One region of the Streptomyces sp. NPDC002144 genome, then DNA from elsewhere that is predicted to be linked to it. Evidence: riboswitches for the same ligand, from Rfam matches in the RefSeq annotation. Region 1 holds a riboswitch; the other holds the start of a gene.
The links. Region 1 has a riboswitch for ZMP and ZTP ahead of ACWCQ1_RS31335 (glycine hydroxymethyltransferase). Riboswitches for the same ligand answer to the same signal wherever they lie in the genome.

Region 2: linked by a shared signal. The riboswitch ahead of ACWCQ1_RS26745 (bifunctional 5,10-methylenetetrahydrofolate dehydrogenase/5,10-methenyltetrahydrofolate cyclohydrolase) and the one ahead of ACWCQ1_RS31335 (glycine hydroxymethyltransferase) in region 1 are both predicted to bind ZMP and ZTP.

What each region holds. Positions count from the first base shown of each region.
Region 1 is NZ_JBSFDB010000024.1:68,302-73,360, forward strand. It holds gene ACWCQ1_RS31325 (glutathionylspermidine synthase family protein) at 1-867, shown strand, start outside; gene rocD (ornithine--oxo-acid transaminase) at 932-2,137, opposite strand; ZMP/ZTP riboswitch at 2,255-2,344, shown strand; gene ACWCQ1_RS31335 (glycine hydroxymethyltransferase) at 2,388-3,839, shown strand; gene ACWCQ1_RS31340 (hypothetical protein) at 3,919-4,671, opposite strand; gene ACWCQ1_RS31345 (hypothetical protein) at 4,801-5,059, opposite strand, start outside.
Region 2 is NZ_JBSFDB010000018.1:198,954-204,012, reverse strand. It holds gene ACWCQ1_RS26755 (RNA polymerase sigma factor) at 1-498, shown strand, start outside; gene ACWCQ1_RS26750 (CU044_5270 family protein) at 491-1,483, shown strand; gene ACWCQ1_RS26745 (bifunctional 5,10-methylenetetrahydrofolate dehydrogenase/5,10-methenyltetrahydrofolate cyclohydrolase) at 1,440-2,291, opposite strand; ZMP/ZTP riboswitch at 2,333-2,416, opposite strand; gene ACWCQ1_RS26740 (hypothetical protein) at 2,653-3,510, opposite strand; gene ACWCQ1_RS26735 (MarR family winged helix-turn-helix transcriptional regulator) at 3,572-4,105, shown strand; gene ACWCQ1_RS26730 (nuclear transport factor 2 family protein) at 4,130-4,495, opposite strand; gene ACWCQ1_RS26725 (hypothetical protein) at 4,644-4,937, shown strand; gene ACWCQ1_RS26720 (ABC transporter ATP-binding protein) at 4,996-5,059, opposite strand, start outside.

The DNA of each region.
Region 1 (5,059 bases):
CGGTTCGACCTCCGTTACGACGGCACGGGCCCGGCGAAACTCCTGGAGTACAACGCGGACACCCCGACCTCCCTGGTCGAGGCCGCCTCCCCCCAGTGGTTCTGGATGGAGGACCGCTTCCCCGGCGCCGACCAGTGGAACTCCCTTCACGAACGCCTGATCGCCGCCTGGCAGAAGCAGGCCGCCCTCCTCCCGCCGGGCAGCCCCCTCTACTTCGCGCACTCCTCGGACGACGAACTCGGCGAGGACCTGATGACGGTCGCCTACCTCAAGGAGACCGCCGACCAGGCCGGCCTGGACACCGACTGGATCTCCATGGAGGAGATCGGCTGGGACCCCCTCTCCGGCCGCTTCGTCGACAACCAGCTCCGGTTCATCCGCAGTTGCTTCAAGCTGTATCCCTGGGAATGGCTGACCACCGACCCCTTCTCCGGACACGTCCTCGACACCCTCGACAACGGCGGCGGCACCGGCACGACGCTGTGGATCGAGCCGGCCTGGAAGATGCTGCTGAGCAACAAGGCGCTGCTGGCGATCCTCTGGGAACTCAACCCCGGCCACCCCAACCTCCTGCCCGCCTATCTCGACGGCCCCAGGGAGCTCGCGCACACGACGGGTTACGTCGCCAAGCCCCTGCTGGGTCGCGAGGGCGCGGGGGTGACGATCCACGAGCCCGGCACCGGGGCGGTGCCGCGCGACGAGGCCTGCTGCTACCAGGAGCTGGCCCCGCTGCCCGACTTCTCCGGTAACCGTGTCGTCCTCGGCGCCTGGGTCGTCGAGGACGAGTCGGCGGGCCTCGGCATCCGGGAGTCGTCGGGGCTGATCACGGACGAGTACGCCCGCTTCCTGCCGCATGTGATCCGGTGAGGGGATCCGCGGCCGCGTGCGGTGACGGTCGTGCGTGGTGGCGCCGGCGCCGACGCAGGGCGTCTCACTCGCCGAGCACGTCCCGCAGCCGGGCCAGGCCCCAGTCCAGGTCCTCCTCGGTGATGACCAGCGGCGGCGCGATCCGGATCGTCGCGCCATGGGTGTCCTTGACCAGCACACCCTGGTCCATCAGCTTCTCGGACACCTCCCGACCGGTGCCGTGGCGCGGATGGACGTCGACGCCGGCCCACAGACCCCGTCCGCGCACCGCGGTCAGCCGGCCCGTCCCCGCCAACGCCCCCAGTTCCCGGTGCAGATGCTCGCCCAGCTCCGCCGCCCGTGCCTGGAACTCGCCCGTCCGCAGCATCGCGATCACCTCCAGCGCCACCGCACAGGCCAGCGGATTCCCGCCGAACGTCGACCCGTGTTCCCCGGGCCGGAACACCCCGAGCACCGCCGCGCTCGACACCACCGCCGACACCGGAACGATCCCGCCGCCCAGCGCCTTTCCGAGCACATACATGTCGGGCACCACGCCCTCGTGCTCGCACGCGAAGGTCCGCCCCGTCCGTCCCAGCCCCGACTGGATCTCGTCGGCGACGAACAGCACATCCCGCTCCCGCGTCAGCTCCCGTACAGCAGGCAGATATCCCGCAGGCGGCACCAGCACCCCCGCCTCGCCCTGGATCGGCTCCAGCAGCACGGCCACCGTGTTCTCCGTGACCGCCGAACGCATCGCGGTCACATCCCCGTACGGCACGATCTCGAAGCCCGGCGTGTAAGGCCCGTAGTCCGCCCGGGCCTCCGTGTCGGTCGAGAAGCTGATGAGGGTCGTCGTACGGCCGTGGAAGTTGTTGCCCGCGACGACGATCTTCGCCATCTCCGCGGGCACGCCCTTGACCCGGTAGCCCCACTTCCGGGCCGTCTTCACCGCGGTCTCCACCGCCTCGGCGCCCGTGTTCATCGGCAGCACCATCTCCATGCCGCACAGCTCTGCCAGCTGCTCGCAGAACGCGGCGAACCGATCGTGGTGGAACGCCCGCGAAGTGAGCGTCACCCGGTCCAGCTGAGCCTTCGCCGCCTCCACCAGCCGTCGGTTGCGGTGGCCGAAGTTGAGGGCCGAGTAGCCGGCCAGCAGGTCCAGATAGCGCCGCCCCTCCACATCCGTCATCCAGGCGCCGTCGGCCGAGGCGACGACCACGGGCAACGGGTGGTAGTTGTGCGCGCTGTGCGCGTCGGCGGCGGCGATGAGCGACTCCGTAGCGGTCACGGGACCTCCAGGGTGCCTAGAGGGGACGGTGGTGAGGTCGACGGCGTGGCCCCCTTCCTATCCTCGCTCGCATGGTGGACGTGGGATCTCACGTGTGCGGCACGCCCGGTAGGCTGGCCGACGGGCCGTGACTGGCGCGCTGGGATGGGACCGACCATCGGGGAGCGGCCTGCGAGTGAGCGAGTGCCGTGCGCCTGGGCCAACCGTGAACCGTGAACGCTTCAAGCCACGCCACCCGGAGGCCGACGACATGACAGAGCAGCAGCCCCTCTCCCCCGAGTCCACCGCCTTCCGCGCAGCCCTCGACGTGATCCGCGCCGTCGAGCCCGGTGTGGCCGACGCCATCGGCCAGGAGGTCGCCGACCAGCGCGAGATGCTCAAGCTGATCGCCTCCGAGAACTACGCCTCCCCGGCCACCCTGCTCGCGATGGGCAACTGGTTCAGCGACAAGTACGCCGAGGGCACCATCGGCCGCCGCTTCTACGCCGGCTGCCGCAACGTCGACACCGTGGAGTCCCTCGCCGCCGAGCACGCCAAGGCCCTCTTCGGCGCCCGGCACGCCTACGTCCAGCCGCACTCCGGCATCGACGCCAACCTCGTCGCCTTCTGGTCCGTGCTCGCCCAGCGCGTCGAGGCCCCCGCCCTGGAGAAGGCCGGCGTCCGCCAGGTCAACGACCTCAGCGAGGCCGACTGGGCCGAACTGCGGCAGGCCTTCGGCAACCAGCGCATGCTCGGCATGTCCCTGGACGCCGGTGGCCATCTGACCCACGGCTTCCGCCCGAACATCTCCGGCAAGATGTTCGACCAGCGCTCCTACGGCACCGACCCGGCCACCGGCCTGATCGACTACGAGGCGCTGCGCGCGTCCGCCCGCGACTTCAAGCCGCTGATCATCGTCGCCGGCTACTCCGCCTACCCCCGCCTCGTGAACTTCCGGATCATGCGGGAGATCGCCGACGAGGTCGGCGCGACCCTGATGGTGGACATGGCGCACTTCGCCGGTCTGGTCGCGGGCAAGGTGCTGACCGGCGACTTCGACCCGGTCCCGCACGCCCAGATCGTCACCACCACCACCCACAAGTCACTGCGCGGCCCGCGCGGCGGCATGGTGCTGTGCGACGACTCCCTCAAGGACCAGGTCGACCGCGGCTGCCCGATGGTGCTCGGCGGCCCGCTCCCGCACGTGATGGCGGCCAAGGCCGTCGCCCTCGCCGAGGCCCGGCAGCCCTCGTTCCAGGACTACGCCCAGCGCATCGTCGACAACTCCCGTGCGCTGGCGGACGGCCTGATGCGACGCGGCGCCACCCTCGTCACCGGCGGCACGGACAACCACCTCAACCTGATCGACGTCGCCGCCTCCTACGGCCTCACCGGCCGTCAGGCCGAGGCGGCGCTGCTGGAGTCCGGCATCGTCACCAACCGCAACGCCATCCCCGCCGACCCGAACGGCGCCTGGTACACCTCCGGCATCCGCATCGGCACCCCCGCCCTGACCACCCGCGGACTGGGCACCGCCGAGATGGACGAGGTCGCGGGCCTCATCGACCGCGTCCTGACCACGGCGGAGCCCGGCACCACCAAGTCGGGCGCGCCGTCCAAGGCCCAGCACGTCCTCGACCCGAAGATCGCGGACGAGATCTCGCACCGCGCGACCGACCTCGTGGCCGGCTTCCCCCTGTACCCGGAGATCGACCTGGGCTGAGCGCGCCCCTCGCGCGACGCACGCTCTTGAGTTGTCAAGGACCGGCGACTCCCGGAGATCGGCTCTCACAGGTCGGCCTTCACAGATCGATGAGTTCCTGTCGTGGTTCCTCCCGCGGCGGCCCCGCATCTCGCCGGGCCGCCGCGCGGCGTATCAGCACGGTGCCGCCCGCCCCGACGACGATCCCCACGGCCACTCCCGGAACCGCCCACCGGACACCGTCCCGGCCGGACTGCGCCCGAGCGGCCCCCCGCCCGGCCGCGTTGTCGGCACCCCCGTCGTCACCGCGCCCCGCCCCGCCCAACCCGCTGAGCACCCTCTCCTGCTTCAGCCGGACGAACACCGAGCGCGGTGCCCGATGCCAGCGGATGTCGTCGTCCTGGACGTCCGGCGCGGGATCGCTGCGTATCCAGGGCGTGCCGTCCGGCGCCACGAACAGCTGGTCCTGCCGCTCGACGGCCACGTCATCACCCGGCGCCCGGTTGGTCTGCGGCCAGCCTCCGACCCCCGTCAGCCCCCAGATCACCGTGAAGTCCACCGGCGGATAGCGGTCCTCGTTCCAGCTCGCCGGCACTCGCTCCGTCCCCTCGTACGTCGGCCGCAGCAGCTCCCGCAGCCGGGCGAAGGCCGGCTCAGGGGACCGCAGCACCACCGTCCGCCCGGTGCCACCCGCGACGATCATCGCCAGATCCGGGACGTCCCGGCCCGGAGCCCGCGGTGACGCCTGGGCGTCCTCCGACGGCCGCGGCACCGAGGAGTCACCGTCGTGCCCCGAAGCCGCGGCCCGGCCGGTCATCCCCACCCCCGACACGACCGCCAACGCTCCCGCCACGGCCGCCAGTTCACGAACCAGACCCCTCCACATCGGATCCCCCAGCCCGTCGCTCCCCGCGGCCCACCGTGAGCCGCGTGTCACTTCTGGTACACCGCCCGACCCGCCGGGGTTCCCACCCTCCGCAGATCAAGAGGAAGATTTCCGCGACGGCGCCGACTCCGCCGCCTCGAGGGACTTCGCGATCTCCACCGCCCTGGACCTGGACGCCACCCCCTCCAGCCGCAGCGTCACCTCGCCGCGGCCGTCGGCGCTCGGATGGGTCCACAGCAGGGTCGGCCCCGCGGTCCGCTCCTTTCGGGTGAAGCGGTCGCCGTCCGCGTCGACCAGCCAGAAGCTCAGCAGATGCGGGTGGGCGAACCACAGGGCGTACCGCTGCACACCGGAC
Region 2 (5,059 bases), on a different contig from region 1:
GCGGTCAGCCGCTATGTCGCGCGGCGACTGGACGGGCGGGCCGGCGAGGTGGAGGAAGTGGTGGCGGAGGTGTTCACGGTCGCCTGGCGACGCCGGGCCGACCTGCCGGGGTCCCCGCTGCCCTGGCTGTACGGGGTGGCCCGCAACTGCCTGGCCAACGCGGTACGCGGACACGGGCGCCGGCGCCGGCTGGTGGACCGGCTGGGCAACGACGAGAGCGCACACGGGCGGCACATCGTGGACAGCCCCGACGCCGAGTCGCCCGGCGCCTGGGTGCACGAGGCGCTGGGGAGGCTGTCCGAGACCGACCAGGAGGTGCTGCGCCTGACGGCGTGGGAGGAACTGGACATCGACGAGGTGGCCGTCGCCCTCGGCTGTGGCAGACGGGCCGCGGCGATGCGGCTGCACCGGGCCAGACGCCGGCTGAGAGCCGAGATAGACCGTATGCGTCCCCCGCTAAAGACCGGTGCGGCCACGAAGGAGCACGACCATGGCTGACGAACTCGACCTGCTGCGCCGCGCCAACCCCGTTCCCGTCGGCGGCGCCCACTTCGGCGACGGACCACTCGACCACCGCGCCGAACGGCACCTCGCCGGCCTGCTGAGCGAGCGGCCCGCCCAGCGCCGGCCCCGGCTGCTCGACACCCGGCGTTCCCGGCTGACGTGGGGACTCGTCACCGCGGCCGTCGTCTCCGCCGTCACACTGACCCTGGTCGTCAGTGGCCCCGGCACACAGCCAGCCGTCGCCGCGCCCCGCCCCCTGGTGGTGCTGGCCGACTCCACGCCGATGCCCCTGGATCAACTGGCCGGCCGCGCCGAGACGGCCGCCGCCGACGGCTCAACCAAGCCGCGCAAGGGCACCCATGTGCAGTCCTGGAGCCTGGGCATGAGCGACGACAAGCCCCCGATCACCCTTCCCGAAGAACGCATCGTGCGCTGGAAGGCCGACGGCAGCCACACGGAGCTCGTCGTGGCGACCGATCCGCGCCACCGCGGCCGGCCCGTCCTCAGCGACGAGGGCGGGGACCCGCGCCTGGTCGAGGACGGCCATGTCGTCGACCGGCGGACCTATCCGCCGAGTTGGAGCGACGCCCCGCCCGAGTCGCCGCCACCGCACGACGTGGCCGGGCTGCGCGCCTATCTCCAGGAGACCGAGTACACCCCCACCGCCCTGACGACCCCGGAACTCCTCCACGCCGTCGCCGACCTGCTCGACCACTGGACCCTGGGCGCCCGCGAGAACGCCACCCTCGCCCGGCTGCTGGCCGACACCCGGGGACTGCGGCCGGTCGGCGAGGTCACCGACCGGCTCGGGCGGCGCGGACAGGCCTACGTGTACGACGGATCCGGCACCCGCACGATGCTCATCATGGACCCGTCCGAGGGTGCCGTACTGGGCCTGGAGACCACCTTCTCCCGGGCCGATCCCAAGTACGGCGTCAAGGCCGGCGACGTGATGTCGTACAGCGCCTGGATGCGCTGATCACACCCCGAGCTGCCGGGCGGCGGCGTCGACGGTCTGCTCCAGCAGCGTGGCGATGGCCGCCGGGCACCGGGGTGATGAGCCCGGCCCGCTCGACCGCGGAGTCGAAGTCGACGTCGCCCACGTTGCCCGGGTTGTACCCGGCGTCGATCACGACGGCGCCGGGCTTGATGTCCTCACCGCGGACGAGCCGAGGCCGGCCCACCGCGGCGACCACGATGTCCGCCTCGCGCACCACCGACGACAGGCCGGTGGTGCGCGAGTGGCAGTACGTCACCGTCGCGTCGCGGGCGAGCAGCAGCATGCCGACCGGCTTGCCGAGGATGGCGCTGCGGCCCACGACGACGGCGCGTTTGCCGGCGGGACCGACGTCGTACTCGTCGAGGAGTCGCATGATCCCGCCGGGCGTGCAGGAGACGAACCCCGGCAGGCCGAAGCTCATCGTGGCGAACGAGGCGAAGGTGACGCCGTCGACGTCCTTCTCGGGCGCGATCGCCTCGAACGCGGCCCGCTCGTCGATGTGTTCGCCCACCGGATGCTGCAGCAGGATGCCGTGCAGGGCGGATAACTCCCGCAGAGCGGCGACGAGTTCCCCGGTGGTCGTGGCGGTCGGCAGGGCCACGTGCGGGGACTCGATGCCGGCCCTGCGGCAGCGGTTCTGCTTCATACGGACTAGGTGACGGTGGCGGGGTCCTCGCCGACCAGAACGGTCGCGAGACAGGGGGCCGTTCCCCTGTCGGGCGGTGAGGTCGGCCGCCTTCTTGGCGGTGTCCTCGATGATGCGTCCCGCGAGCGCGGTGCCTGCCATGAGCCGGGCCTGCGACATGATCCACTCCTGGGCTGGAGTGAAGGGATCGCCCAGGCGCACGGCATCGACTGTTCGCGGCCGCTCCCCGGTGGTGCTCCATCTCAGCGCCAGTCACGGCCCGCCATGAGCCTAGGGCCTGTTGCGAAAGTCCCGCCTGCCCCGCGACGCCCGGCACGCTCCCCCAGAGGGGGGACCCCCACTCGCCGCACCGGGCACAAACCCAAGTACGTCCAGTACGAGGGCGTGCACCCGGCACGCCGAGAGCACGCTCCCCCACGCTCGAACCACCTCGCGCGGGGGGACCCCCATCACGCCGCAGGGCCCGCCCTCCGGGCGGACGGCGGGACTTTCGCAACAGGCCCTAGCCGACCGGCTCCTCCCGCACCGGCGGGGCCGCCGTCGGATCGACACCGTCGAGGAACCCGGACGCCTGGGCGTGCAGACGTCCGGCACCGACGGCGCCGGCCCAGCGGGTGACCTCTGCCGCGAGGGCCCTGGCCCCGGCCTCGTCACCCGTGGCGCGCGCCACCACGGCCAGCAGCAGCTGCTGGGACAGCGTGCCCGCGACGAGGCCCGCGCCGGCGCCGAGCGCGGTGGCCCGCCGCCAGCGTTCGAGGGCGCGCTCGTGGTTCCCGCCGTCGTGGTCGTGCATGCCGAGGTGCCGCAGTGCCTCCCGGGCCAGCAGCGGATCGGGGCCGGACTCCCCGGCCGCCAGGGCGGCCGCGTAGTGGGCGGGCGCGGAGGCGAGGTCGGCGAAGAGGTTGTCGGTGATCAGTCCCAGGTACATCGAGGCCCAGCCGCCTCGCACCTCGTCGGGCGCGCCGTCGCGCAGGTCCCGCGCCTGCCGCCTGAGCCCTGCGAGGACCTCCGGGTCCTTTCCCTCGGGGCCGAGGCACAGAGCGCCGTCGACGACCAGCAGACGGCCGTAGGTGTGCCGCAGCCGTGCGAAGCCGAGGTCCCAGTCGTCCTCGGGCAGCACCTCGGCCGCGGTCTCGAGGCGGGGACCGGCGATGTCGCTGCCCGTGAACCAGTCGCTCTCCAGGGCGACTTCGGCCGCGGCTCGGGCGAGCCGGGCTCGGTCCGCCGGGTCGTCGGGGACGGCCGAGTCCAGCAGTCGAAGGGCTCTGGGCCAGCGGCCGGCGAGGGACAACTCCTGGGCGGAGGCGATCAGTTCATCGATGGTGACGGATATGCGCAAAGCGCTCGTCGTGTTCGTCATGATGGGAGAAGGTAGTTATGCGGAAAACCATCCACAAGAAAACCACTGCGGGAGACAGACGATGGAGGACTCGGCGGACCGGCATGTCGAGGAATGGGTGAAGGAACTCGACTGGATGGACCCGGTGAAGGAGGCGATCTTCGTCCGCCTGGCCATCCTGTCCCGGCACGCGTCCAAGGCGCGGCGCGAGATGCTCGACTCCGACGGGCTGCGCCACTGGCAGTACAAGGTGCTGCTCACCCTGCGCCGGCTCGGCCCGCCCTACACCGCGAGCCCGTCACAGCTCGCCGACCGGCTGGGGCTGACCCGGGGCGCGCTGTCGGCCCGGCTGGGACCGCTGGAGGAGGCGGGCCTGATCTGCCGTACCCACGAGGAGGGCGACCGCCGGCGGGTGCGGGTGCGGCTCACCGAGGCAGGAGACGCGGCCTTCGAGCAGCATGCCGCGTCGGAGGAAGCGGGCGAGGTCGCGCTGCTCTCCGTACTGACCGCGGAAGAACGGCGGACACTGGCCGACCTGCTGCGGAGGCTGGTCGTCGCCGCCGAGTCCGGCCCAGAGCCGCCCGAGCCGAAAAGGTCCAGGTCAACCGGGAGCTGACCTGGACCCTCGCGGTTCTGGCTCCTACTCGTCCCATGCCTGGATCAGGATTTCCTCGGCGATCTTCCCGTCCCGCAGCGTGATCATCGACTCGGCCAGGACCCGGGTCCCGTCCGCGTACTCGCACGACTGGCTGTAGGCGGCGTGGTCGCCCTGGACGATGCACTGGTCGACCCGGTGCGTCATGTCCCGGCTGTAGATGTCCTCGAACAGCGCGCCGATCTCGTCGCGGCCGTGCAGGACCCGGGGTTTGCTGGGCTGGGTGTTGCGGTCCACGATGCGCACTTGCGCGTCGTCCGCGTAGAGCGACAGAAGGTCTGCCGCCGTGTGTCCCTCGACGCCCTTCTTCAGCGTGTCGGCGTTGAAGCTGCTGCTTGCCGCGGTGCCCATGGTGACCTCCTTCGAGGGCCGCGAAGGCCTCACCTTCGAGACTCCTCCGCCCCGGCGGGCTCGGCAAGCGCAACCGGACGCTACGCCTCGCGGGTGAGGGGAGGCGAGCGCCCGTGTCCGGCGGCGCCGCGGTGCCGTTGCTCACAGCATGATCTCAACACGACGTATCGTCGCCGCCGTCGGTCTCGCCGCGGGCCTGACCGGGCTGGCCGCGCCGCTGGCCTCCGCGGCCGGGGCGGCGGCACCGGGCACGGGCGCAGTCAAACCGATGGCCACCCTCGACTCACTCACCGTGAGCGACCTGCCCGCGGCGCACAGGGCGGAGATTCCGCGGCCGTCCGGGCAACTGCAGCAGCTGAACCGGCTCAACGACCTCGGCCAGCTGCACCAGCTCACCGACATGGCCGCGCCCGTGACCGGTCTGCTCGGCGGCATCGAGTAGCCGGCCGCGTACCGCGGAACGAGGGCCGCCCCGGATCCGGGGCGGCCCTCGTCGCGTGTCAGCCCGCCGTCGCCAGGAACTGCGTGGCGGCGAGCTCCGCGTAGAGCGGGTCGGCGGCCACC